One region of the Paenibacillus hunanensis genome, then DNA from elsewhere that is predicted to be linked to it. Evidence: predicted binding sites of a transcription regulator. Region 1 holds the regulator's gene; each other region holds the start of a gene.

What was found. Region 1 encodes Rex, which represses fermentation and respiration genes when NADH is low (regulators of the CRP and FNR family bind a similar motif). Its sites were predicted from a motif close to TTGTGAAATATTTCACAA; they were not measured.
Region 2: a site for Rex is predicted at 1,627-1,644, ahead of SK066_RS10780 (cytochrome ubiquinol oxidase subunit I). Genes of this name have one in related genera too.
Region 3: a site for Rex is predicted at 2,122-2,139, ahead of nadA (quinolinate synthase NadA). Genes of this name have one in related genera too.
Region 4: a site for Rex is predicted at 1,091-1,108, ahead of pflB (formate C-acetyltransferase). Genes of this name have one in related genera too.

Annotation. Positions count from the first base shown of each region.
Region 1 is NZ_CP139194.1:2,323,286-2,328,837, reverse strand. Features, by position in the region: gene SK066_RS09530 (amidohydrolase) at 1-992, opposite strand, end outside; gene SK066_RS09525 (redox-sensing transcriptional repressor Rex) at 973-1,632, opposite strand; gene dinG (ATP-dependent DNA helicase DinG) at 1,629-4,523, opposite strand; gene SK066_RS09515 (methyl-accepting chemotaxis protein) at 4,899-5,552, shown strand, end outside.
Region 2 is NZ_CP139194.1:2,644,586-2,650,137, reverse strand. Features, by position in the region: gene SK066_RS10795 (glycine-rich domain-containing protein) at 1-704, shown strand, start outside; gene SK066_RS10790 (hypothetical protein) at 851-1,159, shown strand; gene SK066_RS10785 (hypothetical protein) at 1,219-1,497, shown strand; gene SK066_RS10780 (cytochrome ubiquinol oxidase subunit I) at 1,767-3,134, shown strand; gene SK066_RS10775 (cytochrome d ubiquinol oxidase subunit II) at 3,131-4,144, shown strand; gene cydD (thiol reductant ABC exporter subunit CydD) at 4,157-5,552, shown strand, end outside.
Region 3 is NZ_CP139194.1:56,813-62,364, forward strand. Features, by position in the region: gene ftsH (ATP-dependent zinc metalloprotease FtsH) at 1-1,652, shown strand, start outside; gene nadA (quinolinate synthase NadA) at 2,159-3,103, shown strand; gene nadB (L-aspartate oxidase) at 3,156-5,024, shown strand; gene nadC (carboxylating nicotinate-nucleotide diphosphorylase) at 5,014-5,552, shown strand, end outside.
Region 4 is NZ_CP139194.1:2,159,516-2,165,067, forward strand. Features, by position in the region: gene SK066_RS08775 (hypothetical protein) at 729-971, opposite strand; gene pflB (formate C-acetyltransferase) at 1,127-3,391, shown strand; gene pflA (pyruvate formate-lyase-activating protein) at 3,703-4,443, shown strand; gene nagZ (beta-N-acetylhexosaminidase) at 4,744-5,552, shown strand, end outside.

The DNA of each region.
Region 1 (5,552 bases):
TCACCAGATACACCTTTATGAATCAGGGCAGCCAGACGCATTTCTTCGAACATATCCAGGTTGTTATTGCTTGCCGGGCCATCCGTTCCGAGGGATACAACGATTCCTGCTTTCAGCAGATCCGGCACTCGTGCTACACCGCTTGCCAGCTTGAGGTTACTACCTGGATTGTGGGAAATGGTCGCTTTGTGCTTCGCTAGCACTTCAATTTCCTCATCATTCAAATGAACCGCATGCGCAAGCAGCGTTGGACGTGTGAACACGCCCAGCTTTTCCAGATGAGCAACTGGACGCAAACCGTAGTCACGTACATTTTGCTCCACCTCAGCGATCGTCTCGGACATATGTGTATGCAGCGGCACATCCAGATCATGTGCTGCCTGTACAAAGCGTTCGATAAATTGTGGCGGGCACGTATACGGCGCATGTGGAGACATCATTGTCGTAATACGTCCATCTGCCTTACCATGCCAATCACGTACGAATTGAGTCGCCTGATTCAGCTTCTCGGTTTGCTCTTCCTCCGAGCACAGACCGATAACACCACGCATCAGCACAGCTCTCATACCGGATTGCTCAACAACCTCAGCGACACGCTCCGAACGATCATACATATCGAGGAATGTCGTTGTACCGCCTTTGAGCATTTCCAGTACAGACAGTGCTGTTCCGATGTATACATCGTCACTTGTGAATTTGGCTTCCATCGGCCACATTTTCTCTTGCAGCCATACCTGCAATGCCAGATCATCACCATAGCCGCGCAGCAGTGACATCGCTGCATGACCGTGACTGTTGACCAGACCTGGAATGAAGAATTGATGACGTCCATCGACAACGACTACATCCTCTTCTACCTGCGGCTCTTCTTCACCAATATAAGTAATCAGATCGTCCTCAATCACCATATGACCGTGCAGCACAGGCTTCGGTCCATTCAGAACGGCAAAAATACCGTTTTTAATCATCCATTTACTCGGAGAGTTGTTCATTGACTTCTAATTCCTTTCCGTCTTCAAGATAGTAAGCCAGACTGAGCAAATCGGTTGTAAAATCTGCTGTATGCACACGCACATGCGGTGGTGTTCTCAAAATAATCGGTGCAAAATTCAAAATCGCTTCAATACCTGCTTCAACCAGCTGATCCGCCACATGCTGTGCTTCTGTATTCGGTACGGTAATGATGCCGACACGGATACCTTTCGCTTGAATCGTCTCTGCCAGATCGCTCATCGGCTTGACGGTCAGTGTGTTGATCTTCGTGCCCACCTTCGGCTCATAGGAATCGAATACAGCGACAATCTTCATCGTCTCCTGTAAATAGGCATTGTAGTTTGATAAGGCATGCCCCAGATTACCTGCTCCGATCAGCGCCACATTAATCTGCTGATCCAGCTTGAGAATATGACGAATCTTCTCGATCAGATACGATACATCATAACCGATACCTTTACGTCCAAAATCGCCAAAATAGGCTAGATCCTTGCGGATTTGCGCTGGATTCAGATCCAGCTTTTGTCCCAGCTCCTGAGAGGATACTGTCGGCACCTCACGGGCATGAAGCTCATTCAGATATCTTAGATAGACAGGTAATCTTCGCACGACGGCTTCAGATATTTTTTCGGATTTCATGCTTGCTCCCCCTCTTGATTTGCAGCTTCCGTCTCCTGTGGCCGGTCACTCAACCATTCGGCAATACGGGGAATCATTTGACGGGTGTACATATGCTCCATTTTGGGGCCTGGCAGAGAATACAGGAAGTGTCTGCCGTAATAGGCCTCAATTACCCGCGTATCATAAATAAGCACGATCCCTCGATCATTTGCCGTCCGGACAAGTCGCCCAAAGCCCTGTTTGAATCGGATAACTGCCTGTGGCACAGATAATTTCATGAATGGATTTTTCTTTTCCCTTTTGAGCCGTTCGCTTTTCGCTTCAACGAGCGGATGGTTCGGCGGCTGGAAAGGTAGTCTTACGATCGCAAGACAGGTCAATGCTTCACCTGGAATATCGACGCCTTCCCAGAAGCTACTCGTTCCGAGCAATACCGATGCCGGATGCTCCTGAAAGCGGCGGGTCAGCTTCGTACGACTGCCACCATCTACTCCCTGACCGAAAACTGCAATCTCGCTAGTAGATAATTTCTCCTTCAGCGGCTCATACACCTGCCTGAGCATCCGATAGGATGTAAATAGCACCAGCATTCGTCCGCGTGTCGCCTGTGCAGACTCTGCCAGTGACTCCACCAGCATTGATACAAAATGCTCATCACCGACGCTTCCCTTCAAGGTTGGAAAGTCGCGCGGAATGAGCACGAGCGATTGCTCACGATAATTAAATGGCGATTCCAGCATGACCGTATTCAGCTTGCCCTGCTGCTCGGCTTCCTTAAGTCCTAGCTGCTCGATCATATACTGGAAGTTTTTATCGATCGATAATGTGGCTGAGGTCAGAATAATACTTTTCTTTTTATCGAAAAAGTGCTCCTTGAGCTGCTCACTCACATCTACCGGTACAGCGTACATCTGTAGCGATTTGCTGCGATAGCTTGCATTCGCTTCATACCAGTATACCGTATCCGTGCTGTCCAGCTTCACAAAATGACGCAGATCGTCGCGCACACCGCCCAGATCCTTAAATAGACCTGTTACATCCGTCACCAGACCATCGGTATCCACAATATCGTCAGAATCCTTGATCTTACCCATAATATGCTCACCCTGACGGATGATCTGGCTAAGCGCAATATGAATACGATTCTCTAGCTCGGTAATCTGTGCCCATTCTTCCGGCTTTTTATCCGGTAGCAATCGTAAGGTAAACTGAGCGGCTTCCCCTGGTCCAGCATCGCTGCGCTGCGGCAAAAGCGCAAACAGCAGCTCGTTCAGCTTGTCCCAGTCTTCCTTCACATCTGCCAGCTCAGGATACAGATTATCGATCGCAATCGCCCATTCCATCGCTCGTTCACTACCCGACGAGCCAAGCTGCTGACGCAATACAGCGAGCTGTCCATTTTTGCTATCCTTGAACAGACGCAGCAGTGGATGAACCAATGTGAAATATTTCATGTGCATCCCCAGATGCTTACCAGCCACATCCTCCAGATGATGGGCCTCGTCGATTACTAGTCGTTCATAGCCTGGCAGCAGCTGATGCCCTGCCTTAATATCGGTAAACAGCTTGGAATGATTCGTAATGACCACATCTGCTGCACCTGCTTCATGCTTGGCACGATGATAATAGCACTGCTTGAACCACGGACACGCACGTCCCAGACAGGAGTCGGTATCACTTGCTACCGTTTCCCAGAAGTCGCCACCACGGTTACCCATGTTCAGTTCCTCATCATCACCGGTTTCTGTAGCGGTCAGCCAGACGATCATCTGTGCTGCAATTAGCACATCTTCTTTAGGACTCTGAAATTCCTTTGTATTTATTTTATGCTCAAATTTGCGTAGACACAAATAATGCTGTCTTCCTTTAAATACCGCTGCTCGAAAAGCGAATGGAATCACCTTTGTTAACAGCGGTACATCTCGCTCACGTAGCTGCTCCTGCAAATTGATCGTATGCGTGCTGAGCATCACGCGTTCATTCGTTTTGACACTATGATAAATGGAAGGTAATAAATAACCAAGCGATTTGCCGGTACCTGTTCCTGCCTCGATCAGCAAATGCTTCTCATCGGTCAGCGCCTGAATGACCTCGTCAAACATATGATTTTGCGCGGTACGCTCTTCATAGTCTGGCAGCAGATTACGCAGATTATCCTTCACCTGCTCGATAAATTGCTCAAATGATGTATCCTCAAGCGGCATAGTGCCGCGCTCATCCGCTGCGGACGGAATATCGATCCAGTCGCCTACCTTCAGCGCCAGCTGACGATAAAAGCGATGACTGTCCAGATCCTGCGCAGGCTGTGCCTCACGCTGCATCCGTACCCCGTCAAAATACCAGCCCAGATCGCTATCCTGATTATCAAATAGCTCGGATAGTCGCTGCACCGTAATTAAAGGCAATCCGTCCAGCTCTTCCAGACATTTTAAAAATACATGTGCTGTTGCCAGCGCGTCGCTATCTGCCTGGTGTGGACGGTCATGCTGAAAACCAAGCGAGCTGCTCACCATACTGAGCTGGTAGCTTGGCAAATTCGGGAAGAAAATACGCAACAAGTCCATCGTATCCAGCACTCTGCCCGTAAACGGCAAATAGCCGGTACGATCCAGCGCGCGTTGCAGAAAGCCGAGATCAAAGCCGACATTATGTCCGACCAGCACAGCATCCTCCAGCAGCGGAATCATGTCCAGCATCACATCATCAAGCTCAGGAGCATCCGCTACATCTGCGTTGCTAATGCCTGTAAGTCCGGTAATGAATGTCGGAATCTTTCCGTTTGGCTTGACCATTGAGCTATATACTTCGCTCACCGTCATATCATGATCTATAATAGCAAGGCCCACCTGAATGATATCATCCGTAGCCTGGGTCCCTGTTGTTTCAAAATCCAGTACAGCAAATTTCATGGATGTCTAAATCCTTTCCCAGCAGCCCTTCTGCACTGATGTAAAATCGTCAACTATCAGCATACCAGAAGACAGCAGTTTTGAAAATCAACCATAACAAAAGGTGATACCGGGCGCGAATCGGCTCGCACAGTATCACCCTGCTTCGGCGTTATAATAATTGTAGTATACCTTAAATCGAACGGTTGTTCCAGTAGCTTTGTGTAAACCCCATGCGATATTCATCAAATTATGCGAAGCAACTAAGCAATGATTTACAGGCTTAGCCGTCTCGATTATAGTAAGTATAAATACCTATATGCATTGATTAATAAGAACTATACCACTCTACATAACACCCTAATCAAGCGCGTACATCATGAAGGGGATAATCTATTGAATAGTCTACTCGCAAGAATGATTTTATTTTTCTCCAGCCTGATTGTGATCGGAATTGCTATTGTTGGAATGACCGTGTATCAATCCTCTAATTCTCTTGTTATTCAATCGATCGGCAAGCAAGCGGAGCAGGTTGCCTTACGTGCTAGCGCGCTGATCGATCCGGTGCAGTATGCGGCGATTCCTGCCAGAGAAGGTGGCGAGACTTCCTATTATACAGAGCTACGGCAGCAACTGAATAAACTGCGAGAGGATAATGGCTTTCGCTACATTTACACATTGAATCGGGTTCAGCAGGATGGCAAAGAACAATACGTCTATATTGTAGATGGTGCGCCGCAGGATGTGGCTGAGGATGATTTTTCCCCGCTGGGTACAATTGAAGATACTGTTTATCCTGCAATGAAGCAGGTAATGGATACAGGCAAGCCTGCTGTTGGTGATCTGAGTCAGGATCAATATGGCGCGATCATTACTTCCTTTGTTCCTATTAAAAATGCAGATGGACAGACGATCGGTGTGCTCGGTGCTGATCTGGATGCGACAGATATTTACCAGCTGATGCAAAAGTCCAAGCAGATGACGATCATCGTCTCAATTATTATTTTGCTGGTGAGTATTGTGCTGGTGTACCTGCTCGCTCGTTATCTG
Region 2 (5,552 bases), 320 kb from region 1:
GAGAATATGAGCAGCTGTGTAACCGATTCTATGGCTACATGCTGCATCATTCACCACATGGCGGTACCGTATCACAGCCCCAGCAGCGTGCCCTGTTCGATTGGGTGTATGGAGAGCTATTTCCACTTGAGCGTGCGAATACGAATCTATGGGGTACCTTTTTCCGTCAGCCGCTCCCGTCCTCGATCATGAATGAGCTACTGGCATTCAGTGAATATCAGCCTCAGCATTCGTTGTTTAATAGCTCGATGTTCGAGCGTAGCCCTGAAGCACGCGAGGTTATTTTACACCTTTATCGTCGTTTTACCGTTCAAAGTCAGGCAGCACTGCGGGGAGAACGTCCAGAGCAGCAGTCATCATCAAATTATGCTGCTTCTAGTGATACGTATAATAGCTCTGTATTTGGATTAAGCGCTGCTGGTGCAGCGTGTGTGTACTATTCCTATTTACCACCAGGCGACTTCTCTAGCTGTGTTGATCCGTTCCTACCAGCAGATGTACGCGAGGAACGCCCGGTTGGTGGTACGAGCAGCTCCTGTGGCACAGGTTCTAGCAGCAGTGACAATTACACCAGCAATGACAGCCATCATGGCGGTGGTCATAGTGGGGGGAGTCATGGTGGTCATTCCTGTAGCAGTTCATCGTGTAGTAGTTCTTCCTGTAGCTCCTCTTGCAGCTCGTGTGGCGGTGGCGGCGGAGATTGATGGGCTGACAGATTTAAAGGCTCTTTTCCAGAAGGAAGAGAGCCTTTTAGTGTTATAATAAATTCTACCTATAGAGCGATTAAAGCATGAATCGATATCATAGTCTTATTCAAGATTATTGAGACTTTTTGAAAAGGAGAATGTTCATGAACATCATAAAAAGCGGAAAATGCAACAACTCTCCCAAAAATGCTTTTGTCGAGGAGTTTACGATCCAAATACTGGCTAAATGTGGACAGGGTGAGACAACATCTGTTCACTGGTATGGTGAATCTTTTCAACAGCAACCTGATACGATTCAAGTTATAGATGCAATTAGTCATGGCAAAATTGGTGCTACTAATGGAAATGTGAGTATAGGCGATACGAAATACAGCTTTGCAGCATTCATAGAGTTTAAAACGACTAAAGCGACTGAAGTATCGGATATAAAGCTTTATATCGTTGAAGTTTAATATACATTATCTGTTTCATAAAAAACATTTTCAATCATACTTTGCAGGAGGGCATACCTATGGATACATACAATCAAACACCAGGCTTTATCCAAAAAAATAACACTCAATTTTACGATAGCCAGTTAGCATTACGTAAAATTGCTGCACTACAAGCAAACCAAACTAGAATCTATGGCATAGATGGATTCGAGCTAACTGAGAACAAAACCCAGCCCTTTTTAGAGCATAGTATTGATTTTGGTAAGTCTATAGACAATTGGGATCAAGCCAGTGCATTTATTGAAGCTAAAGCACATTTAGGATTAATGTTTGAAATTATTTCGGATGAGTACTGAATTATCCATCACTCCGATGATTTTTCTTCTATAGAGAATCCCTCCTTCTATTCAACACCCGTCAAAACTAGCCATTCCACCAACCTACCAGCACGCTCCATTACAATGCACAATAACCCTAACGGGCTATTGTGCATATTTTCACTAAATCGCCTTAAATCTTTGATTTTTGTTTGAAGATTGTATCAAAAATCACATACAACGCGGAAAAGTTGTTAAGCTACTCTCATATAGAACATCTCTTATTCCATGGAGAAAGGATTCCCATTATGATGATTGATACTGTACTATGGAGCCGGCTTGTGACTGGATTGACGCTATCCTTTCACGTTATTTTTGCAACGATTGGTGTGGCAATCCCACTGATGATCGCTATCGCAGAGCTGGTCGGAATACGTAAAAAAGATCACCACTATACGCTGATGGCGAAGCGCTGGACGAGAGGCTTTATTATTTCTGTCGCTGTTGGTGTCGTGACAGGTACGGCTATTTCACTACAGCTCGCGCTCGTATGGCCGAACTTTATGCAGCTAGCTGGTAATGTGATCGCATTGCCACTATTTATGGAGGTATTTGCTTTCTTTTTTGAAGCGATCTTCCTCGGCATCTACCTGTATACATGGGATCGCTTCCGCAATCCTTATTTACACTGGCTGCTTACGATTCCGATTGTACTCGGTGCATCGATGTCTGCCTTTTTTATCACGACGGTGAATGGATTTATGAACCAGCCCGCAGGATTCTCACTCGTAAATGGACAATTTACAGCCGTGTATCCGTTGCAGGCGATGTTTAATGAAGCAACACCATCTAAAGTATTTCACGTGCTAACCTCGGCGTATATGACAGGAGCAGCTCTACTCGCTGCAATTGCCGCCTTTTCGATTCTGCGTAAGGGTGCGACTGATTATACGAAAAAAGCACTCAAGCTCATGATGAGCGTACTGCTCGTATTTAGCTTTTTGACAGCACTTGCTGGCGATACGGCTGCCAAGTTCCTCGCAGAGCACCAGCCAGAGAAGCTAGCTGCTGCTGAATGGCATTTTGAAACGGAAAAAGGGGCTGACCTGATCTTCTTCGGCTGGCTGAATGCGGAACGCGAGGTTATCGGCGCGCTGCATATTCCCAAAGCGCTCAGTTTTCTGGCATTTAGCGATTTTAATGCTGAGGTAACCGGCTTAAATGAATTCCCTGCGAATGAGCAGCCACCATTATGGATTCATTATCTGTTTGATTTTATGGCTAGCATTGGTTTTATTTTATTAGCGATATCGGCGATCTTTTTCGTCTTTTTATTATGGCGTAAGCGCAATGAATACAATCGCTGGCTATTACGCTCGATTGTGCTGGGAGCGCCACTTGCCTTTTTCGCGGTGGAGTTGGGCTGGTTCTACGCGGAGGTAGGACGACAACCATGGATTATTCGCGGTTACATGCGTGTCGAGGAAGCGGCGACGACTTCGCCAAGTATTATGCCACTCTTCTTCTTATTCTTACTGCTCTACATTGTGCTCGGAACGCTATGCATCATCGTCCTGCGACGACTGTTCCGCAACAATCCAGCAGAAGTTGAACTGGAGAAGATCGCGGCAATTCATGCAGCCAAGGTAAAGGAAGAAGGTGAACTGCAATCATGAGCTATGAAATTATCGGAATTTCGGTGCTGTGGATATTCCTGTACGGATATCTGATTGTCGCTTCGATCGATTTTGGCGCAGGCTTCTTCGCCTTTTATGCTCGGGCTACGGGGAAGGATCATCTGATCAATCGACTCATCTCACGTTATCTGTCTCCTGTGTGGGAGATTACCAATGTATTCTTCGTTTTCTTTTTCATCGGCTTGATTGGCTTTTTCCCATCTGCGGCGCATTATTATGGCTCGTCCTTGCTCGTACCGGGCAGTATTGCGATTGTGCTGATTGCGATTCGGGGTTCATTTTATGCGTTTGAGAATTATGGCTCGAAAAAGAATATTGTCTTTTTATTTCTATATGGTGCAACAGGGTTGCTTATTCCTGCCTCGTTATCGGTAGCACTGGTGCTGTCCGAAGGTGGATTTATTATGGAAAACAATGGCGTGGTGACGCTGGAGTATATGAAGCTACTCACCAGCCCGCTTGCCTGGAGTATTGTAGCGCTGGCGATTACTTCCGTGCTGTTTATCAGTGCTTCATTCCTAACCTTTTATGCTGATCGGGCGGATGATCAGCCAGCGCTCAAGCTATTGCGCGGCTATGCATTATTTTGGAGCACACCGACGATTATTGCAGCCTTTACCGCATTTTTGTATTTGAGTCAGTACAATGCACGTCATTTTCAAAATATGATGAATCTATGGTGGCTACTCGGTCTGTCTGTGGTGTTCTTCCTGATCGTGTTGTGGCTGCTGTATAAGGAACGTCGTTATGGCTGGGCATTTATGAGTGTAATGCTGCAATTTGGCTGTGCCTTTTTCGCTTATGGTATTGGACATTATCCGTATATTCTTGATCCGTATATTACGGTGCAGGGTAGTGCGACCGGAGAAGCAATGGGTATTGCGCTAATTGCTGCTTTTATCGGGGGATTATTACTGCTTATTCCATCACTGGCACTCGTCTTCCGTCTGTTCCTTTTTGATGCCGATTATGTCAAAGGCAAACGTTGAGGAGGTTTATCGATGAAACCGAAAGCCGGGCTTCTATATGAGTTCATGCAAACACAGAAAAAACGTACCGGCTGGATACGTCTACTCTCGCTTGCGCTTGGGATCATGACGATTGCGCAAGCGGCACTACTAGCACAGGCGGTGCAGCAGGTTTTCGTAGAGTCTGCGCCCGTACGTGTATGGATACCTATTGTCGCTATCTTGCTGGGCGTGATGCTGCTGCGCACATGGATTGCTTACAGTAATGGTTCGATTGGACTGCGAATTGCCGCGGATGCCAAGCGAACCTTTCGCTCCAAATGCCTGCGCTGGCTGACTACACAACCATTACTGTTCGCAAGACAGGAGCAAACTGGCGGCAAGGTCAGCGTAGCCATGGATGCTGTCGATGAAGCCGATTCTTATTTCAGCCAGTATACGCCCAAAATGATTGAAGCTTCGATCGTGCCGCTCATGATTCTAGTTGTCGTCTTCATATTACATGTTCCGTCTGGATTGATTTTGCTATTTTCGGCCCCATTTATCCCACTCTTTATGGCACTAATCGGTATACAAACACAGAAAAAGTCAGAGGAGAAATTCCAGCAGCTGGCTCAATTTTCGGGTACATTTCTCGATTCGGTACAGGGGTTAGTTACGCTCAAGCTATTCGGGCGTGCTCAGGCGCAGCAGAAGCAAATTGAGCAGCGCAGCTTATCCTATCGCGATTCGACGATGGGTATTTTAAAGGTAGCGTTTATGAACACCTTTGCACTGGAAACAATTGTGATGCTTGGTATCGGTATTGTCGCGCTTGAGCTCGCTTTGCAGCTCGTTGTGTTCAAAACGATGCGTTTTCATACTGCCTTTCTCATTTTGCTGCTGGTGCCGGAATTTTATAATATGCTCAAAAATGTCGGAACTGCCTTCCATGGAGGACGAACCAGCCTGGGGGCGATTCGTACGATTGAAGCCTTGCTGGTAGAAGGAACTGGAGCAGCAAAAGTAGCGACATCTACAACTGCTTCTGCTTCTGCTTCTGCTTCTGCTTCTGCTTCTGCTTCTGCTTCTGCCAAAGAGCATAACGGGAAGGCAGCGGGAAGCTCAACGATTATTTCTCATGCATTTCATGGATCTGAATTGAAACAGGCTGAATCCTCTTCTGTTATCGCATGGCATGATCTTCAATTTCAATATGGAGACCATGCAGAGAACTTCTCGCTTCATGCAGGCTCACTAGCTATCCCGCAGGGGGCTAAAGTAGCGATTGTCGGACGAAGTGGAGCGGGAAAGACAACTTTATTGCATCTAATTGCTGGACTGCTCAAACCCTCTTCCGGTGAAATTCACTTCTATAATCAGCAATTAACACCAGAGCAAGAAGCAAGCTGGTTAGATCAAATAAGTTATATTACACAGCATCCGTATA
Region 3 (5,552 bases), 2.3 Mb from region 1:
TCTTCTTCCTATTTAATCAGGCACAAGGTGGCGGCGGCAAAGTAATGAACTTTGGTAAAAGCCGTGCCCGTCTGTATAACGAAGAGAAGAAAAAAATTACATTTGAGGACGTAGCTGGTGCGGATGAAGAGAAGCAGGAGCTTGTGGAGGTCGTTGATTTCCTCAAGGATCCACGCAAATTCAATACCGTTGGCGCACGTATTCCTAAGGGCGTTCTGCTCGTAGGTCCTCCAGGTACTGGTAAAACGCTCCTTGCCCGTGCAGTAGCAGGGGAAGCTGGCGTACCATTCTTCAGCATTTCCGGTTCGGACTTCGTCGAAATGTTCGTCGGTGTCGGTGCATCTCGTGTGCGTGACCTGTTTGAAAATGCGAAGAAAAATGCACCTTGTATTATCTTTATTGACGAGATTGATGCGGTAGGTCGTCAACGTGGCGCTGGTTTGGGTGGCGGACATGACGAACGTGAGCAAACGCTCAACCAATTGCTCGTTGAAATGGATGGCTTTGGCGCTAACGAAGGTATTATTATCGTCGCAGCAACGAACCGTCCGGACATTCTCGACCCGGCGCTTCTGCGTCCAGGCCGTTTTGACCGTCAAATTACTGTTGATCGTCCAGACGTTAAAGGCCGTGAAGCGGTACTCAAAGTACACGCTCGCAACAAGCCACTGACGAAGGACGTCAAACTCGATATTATCGCAAAACGTACAACAGGCTTCACCGGAGCGGATCTGGAGAACCTGCTGAACGAGGCTGCACTTCTGGCAGCACGTCGTAACCGTCGTGACATTTCCATGACTGAGGTAGACGAAGCGATTGACCGCGTTATCGTAGGTACAGAGAAACGCAGCCGCGTGATCAGCGACCGCGAGAAACGCATTGTGGCTTACCACGAAGCAGGTCATACCGTTGTCGGTTACTTCCTGGAGCATGCGGATATGGTACACAAAGTAACGATCGTACCGCGTGGACGTGCAGGCGGATACGTGATCATGATGCCGAAGGAAGATCGTACACTCGTAACGAAGCAAGAGCTGCTGGATAAAGTAACCGGTTTGCTCGGCGGACGTGTAGCGGAAGAATTGTACATCGGAGAAATTGGTACCGGTGCATATAGTGACTTCCAGCAAGCGACCAGCATCGTACGTAGCATGATCGTTGAATACGGTATGAGTGAGAAGCTTGGACCGATGCAGTTCGGTAATTCTCAAGGTCAAGTATTCCTTGGTCGTGACTTCGGTCATGAGCAAAACTATAGTGATGCGATTGCGCACGAGATCGATCAGGAAATGCACCGTTTCATTACAGACTCGTATGAGCGTTGCCGTGAGTTGCTGCAAAAGCATTCTCGCGAAATGCACCTGATTGCTCAAACGTTGCTTGAAGTAGAGACACTGGACTTCGAACAGATCAAACAACTGATCGAAACAGGTTCTCTGGATGGTACTGGCGAAGGCACAGACGGCGGCAACGACGGCACGCCTAATGAAGCTGGTGAACCAACCTTCGACAGCATCGGTGACTCCCAGGTTCGTCTGGATAAAGATGATACTCCTTCGACTTCTCCGGAAGCAGGCGGTAACATTCCGAACAATCCAAATGACGATTCCGGCGATAACCGTGGACCAGGCGGCGGAACGCCAACGATCTGATCCAATACTCCAATTGTTATTCGTGAACATTCTATTATGCAGGTATTGGCAGTATCCCATATTGATTTACATGATAAACCTCCGAAGGGCTCGTTTCTTCGGAGGTTTTTTTGTTGTACCTTTTTTGTTATATCTAGGATGATATGGATGTTTTACATAAAGGCAGGTCTATTTTAAGTCAGTAGATTGCTGAGTTTTAATGAACGTGTATCCGTATAATTTAATTGAAGATTCGATAGGTAAAATGATCGTCTAAAATTTTAATCATCTTCCACAATTTGAAGATTGACAAGCGACCGCTACATTGTGTACATTATTGGGGAAGTTTATCACAAATTGGACACATTTTACACAGGAGTACGCAATTTTTTTCACAATCTTTGTTCTGCTAATGCAAAGTGAAGATCACAGAAGTTAGCATAGCGATCACTTTATTTGGACAGCAGACAAGGAACGTGGGTGAGCAACATTGTGAAAAGTGTCTCAAACAACAGGGAGATGAAATGATGGAAGCGTTAGCACTTGAAAAAAAAGCAGAACGTGATGCAGAGCTTCGTGAACGTCTGTTACAGCTGAAGAAAGAGCGTAATGCTATTATTCTGGCGCATTATTATCAGCGTGATGAGATTCAAGAGGTTGCCGATTTCCGTGGTGATTCGTTTTTGCTGGCACAAAAAGCAGCGCAGACGGATGCGGATACGATTGTATTTTGCGGTGTTCATTTTATGGGCGAAAGCGCCAAAATTCTCGCACCGAACAAAACGGTCATCATTCCTGACGAGCGTGCTGGTTGCCCGATGGCAGATATGGTGAATGTGGATGGGCTACGCCGTTTGAAGGAAAAGCATCCTAATGCCAAGGTAGTCACGTACATCAATTCCTCTGCGGACGTGAAGGCAGAAACAGACATTTGCTGTACCTCGGCTAACGCGGTCAAAGTCATTCAATCTGTTGATTCTGATGAGATCATCTGGGTGCCAGATAAAAATCTCGGTCACTATGTGCAGCAGCATACTGATAAGAAGATGATCATCTGGGAAGGCTATTGCAATACCCACGATATGCTGACGGTGAAAGATGTGTTCGAAATGAGGGCGAAATATCCTAATGCGCAGTTTGTCGTTCATCCAGAATGTCGTCCTGAGGTTGTGGCGCTCGGTGACTTTGTTGGTAGTACAACGGCGATTATTAAATATTGCAAGGAATCCGATTGTCAGGAATTTATCGTGGGTACGGAAGATGGTACAGGCTATCAGCTTCGCAAGGACAGCCCGGATAAAAGCTTCCATTTTGCCAGTAAATATCTCGTTTGCCCGAATATGAAGGTGAACAATCTGAAAAAGCTGGTGAACTGTCTCGAAACGATGAAGCCACAAATCTATGTACCGCCAGCTGTAGCGGATCGTGCGCGTGTCTCGCTGGAGCGCATGCTGGAAGTTTCCTCGTCTTAATCGCATAAGCTACGATCATCGTTATGTTGACTAGAGAAAGGCAGGCGTGCACATGCCAGAGCGACAACGAACCGTTATGGATAGTGATTCGATTGTTCATACTGATGTATTGATTATCGGGACAGGAATTGCTGGATTATTTACCGCTATTGAAGTAAGTGAATCTAAGAACGTGCTCTTAATCACAAAGGATAAGCTAATGGAGAGCAATACACGCTATGCACAGGGCGGTATCGCCGCAGTTATGGCAGAGGACGATGCGCCATCTTTCCATCTTGAGGATACGCTACTTGCTGGGGCGGGACTATGTGATCGTCAAGCTGTAGAGCTACTTGTGCAGGAGGGGCCGAAGCGTGTGCAGGATCTGATTCGACTTGGTACTGCATTTGATGCCCGTGATGGACAACTGGAGCTAACCCGAGAAGGAGCACACAGTCACCGTCGCATTTTACATGCGAATGGAGATTCGACCGGGTATGAGATTGTACGTGCATTATCTGATCGGGTACGTCAGCAGCCTCGTATTAACGTATGGGAGTATCATTTTACAATCGAACTGATTAAGAATGACGGTGGCGAATGTATCGGTGCTATTGTCCAGCGACCAGATGGGGAAGTGGTCACTGTATATGCGGATGCGACGGTATTATGTACAGGTGGGAGTGGACAGCTGTACGAGCATACGACCAATCCTGAGGTAGCCACAGCGGACGGTATCGCGCTCGCTTACCGTGCAGGGGCAGTGCTACGTGATATGGAATTTATTCAGTTTCATCCTACGGCGCTCTGTCAGCCGGGCGCACCATGCTTTCTAATCTCAGAGGCTGTGCGTGGGGAAGGGGCGATTTTACGTAATCGTCAGGGTGAGGCATTTATGGAGCGTTATCATCCACTGCGCGATCTGGCGCCGCGAGATATTGTCGCTCGTGCGATTGTGAGTGAGCTGGAACGTGAGCATAGCGATTTTGTCTATCTGGATATCACCCATGAACCAGAAGAGCAGCTGGCCGAGCGTTTTCCGACCATTTACCGAACCTGTCTGAAATACGGGATTAATCTAGCACAAGACTGGATTCCGGTTGCACCAGCAGCACATTATATGATGGGCGGCATCCGTACAGATCATCATGGTGAGAGTACATTGCCTCGTCTTTTTGCCTGTGGTGAGGTGTCTTCGACTGGTATTCATGGAGCGAATCGATTGGCAAGCAACTCGTTATCCGAAGCGATTGTATATGGTAGTCGAATCGCACAGCGGATTATAGAGCTGCAACCGAGTGCTGTAGCGTTACATCATGCACAGTACCATCAGATCAGCCACAGGATTCATTTTGCTGACCCTATAAATGTAAATAAATTCACAACCGCCGATCAGCCTATCGTCGTTTGTGAAGCTGCATTGGCTGCTATGCCTGTACAGCTCCATACATCGTCTGAAGCTTCCGAATGGTCGAATAGAGTAGTAGATTTGGCGGTAGCACGACCAGAAATAAGTCTAATGGAGACAGCTCCAACACAGACGGTGCTAAGCGATTGTCTATCGTTAACGGATGAAGCTATACTTCCAGCGCTACGATCACAGCTGCAACGCTGGATGACTTCATATGCAGGTATTCGCCGCCATGCTCATACCTTACAGGAAGGGATTCAGCATTTGCAGCAGCTATATGATTATCTGCATGACTATCAGATAACGGAGAATGCTTCAAAACAAGAGCTTGCTCGTAAACGCGAATATTTGGAGCTTAGTAATATGGTGATTACCGGCTTACTGATTATGCAGGCAGCTTTACATCGAGAGGAAAGCCGGGGCGGACATTATCGGGAGGATTTCCCGCAGCGCGATGATACAAGCTGGCACCAGCATACGATTCAGCACATTCATAACGGGCTAATGGAGGAGACACTGGATTATGTTTAATGGATATCAGGAAGGACTGACTTCGTGGATCAAACTATGGCTACAGGAGGATGTAGGATCAGGTGATGTGACGACTGCAGTTACCGTGCCACAGGGGCATCAGAGTCGCGCGGTCATTCATGCCAAGCAAGCAGGTGTGCTTGCTGGACTGCCTGTAGCCGAGCATGTATTTCGCACCGTTGATCCAGAGCTTCACTTTCAAGCTATTGCAACAGAGGGACAAACGGTGCAAAAAGGTGATATTATAGCAGAAGTAGAGGGCAGTACGCATTCTCTGTTAACCGGAGAGCGACTGGCTCTTAATTTGCTACAGCGTATGTCCGGCATTGCGACCCGTACCGCTGAATATGTGAGTCGGATTGAAGACCTGCCAGTTCGTCTGGTTGATACACGTAAGACAACTCCAGGTCATAGAATGCTAGAAAAGTATGCTGTACGTGTAGGCGGCGGGGCTAATCATCGCTTTGGATTATATGATGCCGTTATGATCAAGGATAATCATATCAAAGCTGCGGGTAGTATTACCGA
Region 4 (5,552 bases), 160 kb from region 1:
CCTTGCTACGAAAGGGTTAGAAAGGCATGCAGTCACTCTCCGTGCGAGAGTGTGGATTGAAAGGTTCCCTGCTGGATACAGCGATGCTGGTACTGTAGTCACTCTCCGTGCGAGAGTGTGGATTGAAAGTAAGATCCACCAGCGCAAGTAATCGACCAGTTTAGTCACTCTCCGTGCGAGAGTGTGGATTGAAAGTTTTATATCGATGAAAGTATCCCCATATGCTCCCCGTCGCTCTCCGTGCGAGAGTGTGGATTGAAAGATCTGGGAAGTTGCCGAGGAAGTAAGACGGAAACGGTCACTCTCCGTGCGAGAGTGTGGATTGAAAGATCGAGCTTCCAGCGCCGTACCAGGTGAGCGCACTGTCACTCTCCGTGCGAGAGTGTGGATTGAAAGCATCAATTCGACAGCTGTTGCATGATGTGGATGCAAGTCACTCTCCGTGCGAGAGTGACTTTAAACATCTAAGTTTGTACTTTCGGTTTTAATGTATTACCTATGCTTTCCAGATGCGAGCATTGCAGAACGAAGGCAAGGAAATAAGGGGAAAGGACGACTTATAGTGTTAGTGATTTCCTAACACGGGGTTCAATGGAAAAGTGATTTTTGCGAAGCAAAATATCGTACTGCTTTGGAGGGGCGGGAATCTTCATGTATTCCCCATTCCAAAAGATTCCCGCGGCTCCACCCGAGTCCGTCCCCTTATTCCTTGACGGAGTGGTGTAATCTCACCCATCACACCACTCCATACCCAACAAGTTTAATTCAAATTCCAACCACCACATTTGCACTATTCCAAATCCCCACCAACTGTATCCAAATTCCCAACCACCTGTATGACAAAAAGACATACCCTTCAGCAGCATTAACCTCATTTCAAGCCAGCCCATCAGCACAATATCTGCAATTCCAACCAACTGTACTACAATTAATTCCCATCTGTATCCACTACAGAAAGTGATAAAAATCATAATAAGCACCTCAAATTGTGATTTTTATCACATATTTATACCCTTCTATCCTTCATAATAAAGACATAGCCAGAGCACAACCCACTGGCGCAAGGTTACAAGTCAGCGCACAACAAAATTTGTGATTTAATTCACAAATCATGGAGGGATTATCAATGTCCGTAATCGAACGTAACGTACAGGAAAACATCCAGCAAGCCTGGAGAGGATTCAAGCAAGGTAAATGGACAAACCACGTAGACACCAAAAACTTCATTGATGAAAATATCAATCCTTATGTTGGTAACGAAGCTTTTCTGGCTGGCCCTACTCAAAATACAAATGATCTGTGGGAGATCGTATCTCGGTTATCCCGTGAAGAACGCGAGCGCGGTGGCGTATGGGATGTGGATGTTAATACACCAGCATCCATCGTATCCCACGGCCCAGGTTACCTGGACAAAGCAAAAGAACAGGTAGTCGGCGTACAAACAGACGAGCCATTCAAACGTGCTATTCAGCCTTACGGTGGTATTCGGATGGTTATCGATGCTTGTAAAGCTTACGGCTTCGAAGTTCCACAGTCTGTAATCGACATTTTCACTAATATTCGTAAAACGCATAACCAGGGTGTATTTGATGCTTATACTGCTGAGATTCGTGCAGCCCGCAAATCCGGTATCGTAACAGGTTTGCCAGATGCTTACGGTCGCGGTCGTATCATCGGTGACTATCGCCGGGTTGCATTGTACGGTGTAGATTTCCTGATGCAGCAAAAGCAGCAGGAGCATGATGAGACACTGGGCGAGTATATGGATGAAACTACAATTCGCCAGCGTGAAGAGATCAGCGAGCAATACAGAGCGCTGAACGAGCTGAAGCAGATGGCTGCGGATCATGGATTTGACATTTCCAAGCCAGCACAAAATGCAAAAGAAGCCTTCCAATGGCTGTACTTCGGTTACCTGGCAGCTGTAAAAGAACAAAACGGTGCGGCCATGTCCCTCGGACGTGTATCTTCCTTCCTTGATATTTATATCGAACGCGATATGAAAGAAGGCACATTAACCGAAGAACAAGCACAGGAGCTGGTTGACCATTTCGTAATGAAGCTGCGGATTGTCAAATTCCTGCGCACACCAGATTATAACGAGCTGTTCAGTGGCGACCCTACATGGGTAACCGAATCCATCGGTGGTATGGCAGTAGACGGTACGACTCGTGTTACAAAAAACAGCTTCCGCTTCCTGCATACACTGTACAATCTTGGTCCAGCACCAGAGCCTAACCTGACTGTACTGTGGTCGGAGCAGCTTCCAGAGGGCTTCAAAAAATATTGTGCGAAAGTATCGATCGAAACGAGCTCGATTCAGTACGAAAATGATGATCTGATGCGTCCGATCTATGGTGATGACTACGGTATCGCTTGCTGTGTATCCGCAATGCGCATCGGTAAACAAATGCAATTCTTCGGCGCACGTGCGAATCTGGCTAAAACATTGCTGTATGCGATCAACGGCGGTAAAGATGAGAAATCCGGCGCGCAGGTTGGCCCTGAATATCCAGCGATCACATCAGAATATCTGGAATACGATGAAGTCATGAAACGCTACAAACCAATGATGCAATGGCTGTCCAAAGTGTATATGGATGCACTGAACATCATTCACTATATGCACGACAAATATAGCTACGAGCGTATTGAGATGGCGCTGCATGACCGTGACATTTTACGTACGATGGCGTGTGGTATCGCCGGTCTGTCGGTAGCTGCCGATTCACTGAGTGCGATCAAATACGCAAAAGTCAAACCAATTCGTAACGAACAGGGCATTGCAATCGATTTTGAAATCGAAGGCGAATATCCTTGCTACGGTAACAATGATGATCGTGTTGATGCGATTGCCGTTGAGCTGGTTGAAAGCTTTATGAGCATGATTCGTCAGCACAAAACGTATCGTGAAGCGGTTCCTACTCAATCCGTACTGACAATCACCTCGAACGTTGTCTATGGTAAGAAAACAGGTACAACACCAGATGGACGTAAAGCAGGCGAGCCATTCGCACCAGGTGCTAACCCAATGCATGGACGTGATAAAAAAGGCGCTCTTGCATCGCTCAGCTCGGTAGCGAAGCTGCCATACGAGCACAGTCTGGATGGTATCTCCAACACCTTCTCGATCGTACCAAAAGCACTTGGTAAAGAAGAAGAAACTCGCAAATCGAATCTGGTCGCAATGCTGGATGGCTACTTTGGCAGTGATGCGCATCACCTGAATGTGAACGTATTTGACCGCGAGCAGCTGATGGATGCAATGGAACACCCAGAGAACTATCCACAGCTGACCATCCGTGTATCCGGTTATGCAGTTAACTTTATTAAACTGACTCGCGAGCAACAGCTTGATGTGATCAACCGTACGTTCCACAGCGCGATGTAATTCTCGCTTCGCTGTAAGTGCCCGGTGAGTGCATCAACAGTAGCAGAATATGCTACTACGGATGCCTGATAGGAAGGCTCCACACAACCAATGGCTGCCGGACAGAAGGCTACAGCTAGCAGACAAGGATCGGTTCGCTTCATTATCGATATATTGCAAGTGGGATGCTCTTTTCTTCATCTCGTTGTTGATCAGGGTTCCCACCATTATCATCGATATATTGCGAGCCGATCGGCTGCTACCATCGCTATTGGATACAATCATCCGAATCTGTTCGGTTATACTACTTATGAGAAAGGGGCTGAATGATCATGGTAACAGGCCGTGTTCACTCGCTGGAGACATTTGGTACCGTTGATGGTCCAGGTATTCGTTTCGTATTATTTATGCAGGGGTGTCTGATGAAGTGCCAGTATTGTCACAATCCCGATACCTGGAATCTGGACGGAGGTAAGGTGATGCAGCTGGACGAAGTGCTGGCTGAGATTGAGCCTTATCTGAACTACTATCGAAGCTCTGGCGGTGGACTTACCGTTTCGGGCGGTGAACCTACGTTGCAAGCCCCTTTTGTCAGAGCATTATTCCGTGAGGTGAAAGAACGCTGGAATCTTCATACAACGCTCGATAGCAATGGATATAATGATGGTGAAAAGATTCACGAACTACTTGAAGTAACTGATCTGGTCATGCTCGATCTGAAGCATATCAATGATGAAAAGCACAAAAAGCTGACAGGTGTATCCAATGAGCGCACACTGAAGCTGGCACGGTGGTTATCGGATCATGGCCGCAAAATGTGGATACGACATGTATTTGTCCCTGGCATTCATGATGCAGAGGAAGACCTGATCGCACTGGGTGAATTCATCGGCACACTGGATGGGGTAGAGAAGTTTGAGATTTTACCCTATCACCAGATGGGCATTTATAAATGGCAGTCGCTGGGCCGCATCTATCCGCTGGATGGCGTGCCTTCGCCGACAGAAGCCGAGGTGGAACGAGCATATCGTCTGATTGAACAGGGACGACGTCAAACTGCCTGTGTTCGTTAAGGGGTAAGGGCAAGCATTCCAGACGCGCTGACATTATGAAACGGAATGATTGATGAAGCCTTATATTCTATAGCTATAACATTCATTTTCTCATTATGTATGTTGCTGAACGCTTGATCTGTGTGAGCTTATCCTTATTATGCACCTTATAGCGCTATGTATCCTGCCTGGCAGGAAGATCACATGACGCTGTAAGGTGCTTTTTTGTATATCGCCAAACTTGTTTATCTATAGCAGAGCTTCGTATAATAGTTGCAAATAGAGCTAGTAGTCTATGGAGGATAAGGGAGGACGAGTAGCATGAATACAGAGATAGCGCACTGGACATTGGAGCAAAAGATTGGACAGCTCTTTGTATGCGGATTTCACGATATTGTACCTGATGAGCAGATTCAACAATTAATCCAGCAATATCATATTGGTGGTGTGATTTATTTTCGGCGCAATATCGGTACAGCTACTCAAATCCATCATTTATCGGCCAGCTTGCAGGATATGGCACGTGAGCAGGGTTTACCCCCGTTACTGATTGCGATTGATCAGGAGGGCGGGATGGTCAGTCGTATTGATCAGGAGGAGCTAAGTCTCATTCCAGGCAATATGTCGCTCGGTGCCGCAGATGATCTGGAGCTTACGGCTGCGGCGGCTACGATCAGTGCGCGCGAGCTGCATGCACTTGGGATCAATGTGAATTTTGCTCCCTGTGTCGATGTGAATAATAATCCGCGTAACCCGGTGATCGGCGTGCGCTCCTATTCGGAAAAGCCAGAGACCGTCGGGTTGCACGGTGCGGCGGCGATTCGAGCGATGCAGGCGCAGAATGTAGCGGCGACTGCAAAGCATTTTCCCGGGCATGGTGATACCGATGTAGATTCGCACTATGGTCTGGCTTCGGTGCCTCATGATCGGCAGCGTCTAGAGCAAGTCGAGTTGCTTCCATTTCGCCATGCGATTGATGCTGGAGCCGATCTGATTATGACGGCACATGTAATATTTCCCGCGTTCGAGTCAGAGCCTATACCAGCTACGTTATCTCGCTCGGTGCTGACTGGATTGCTGCGTGAGCAGATGGGCTATGAGGGTGTGATCGTCACCGATTGTCTGGAAAT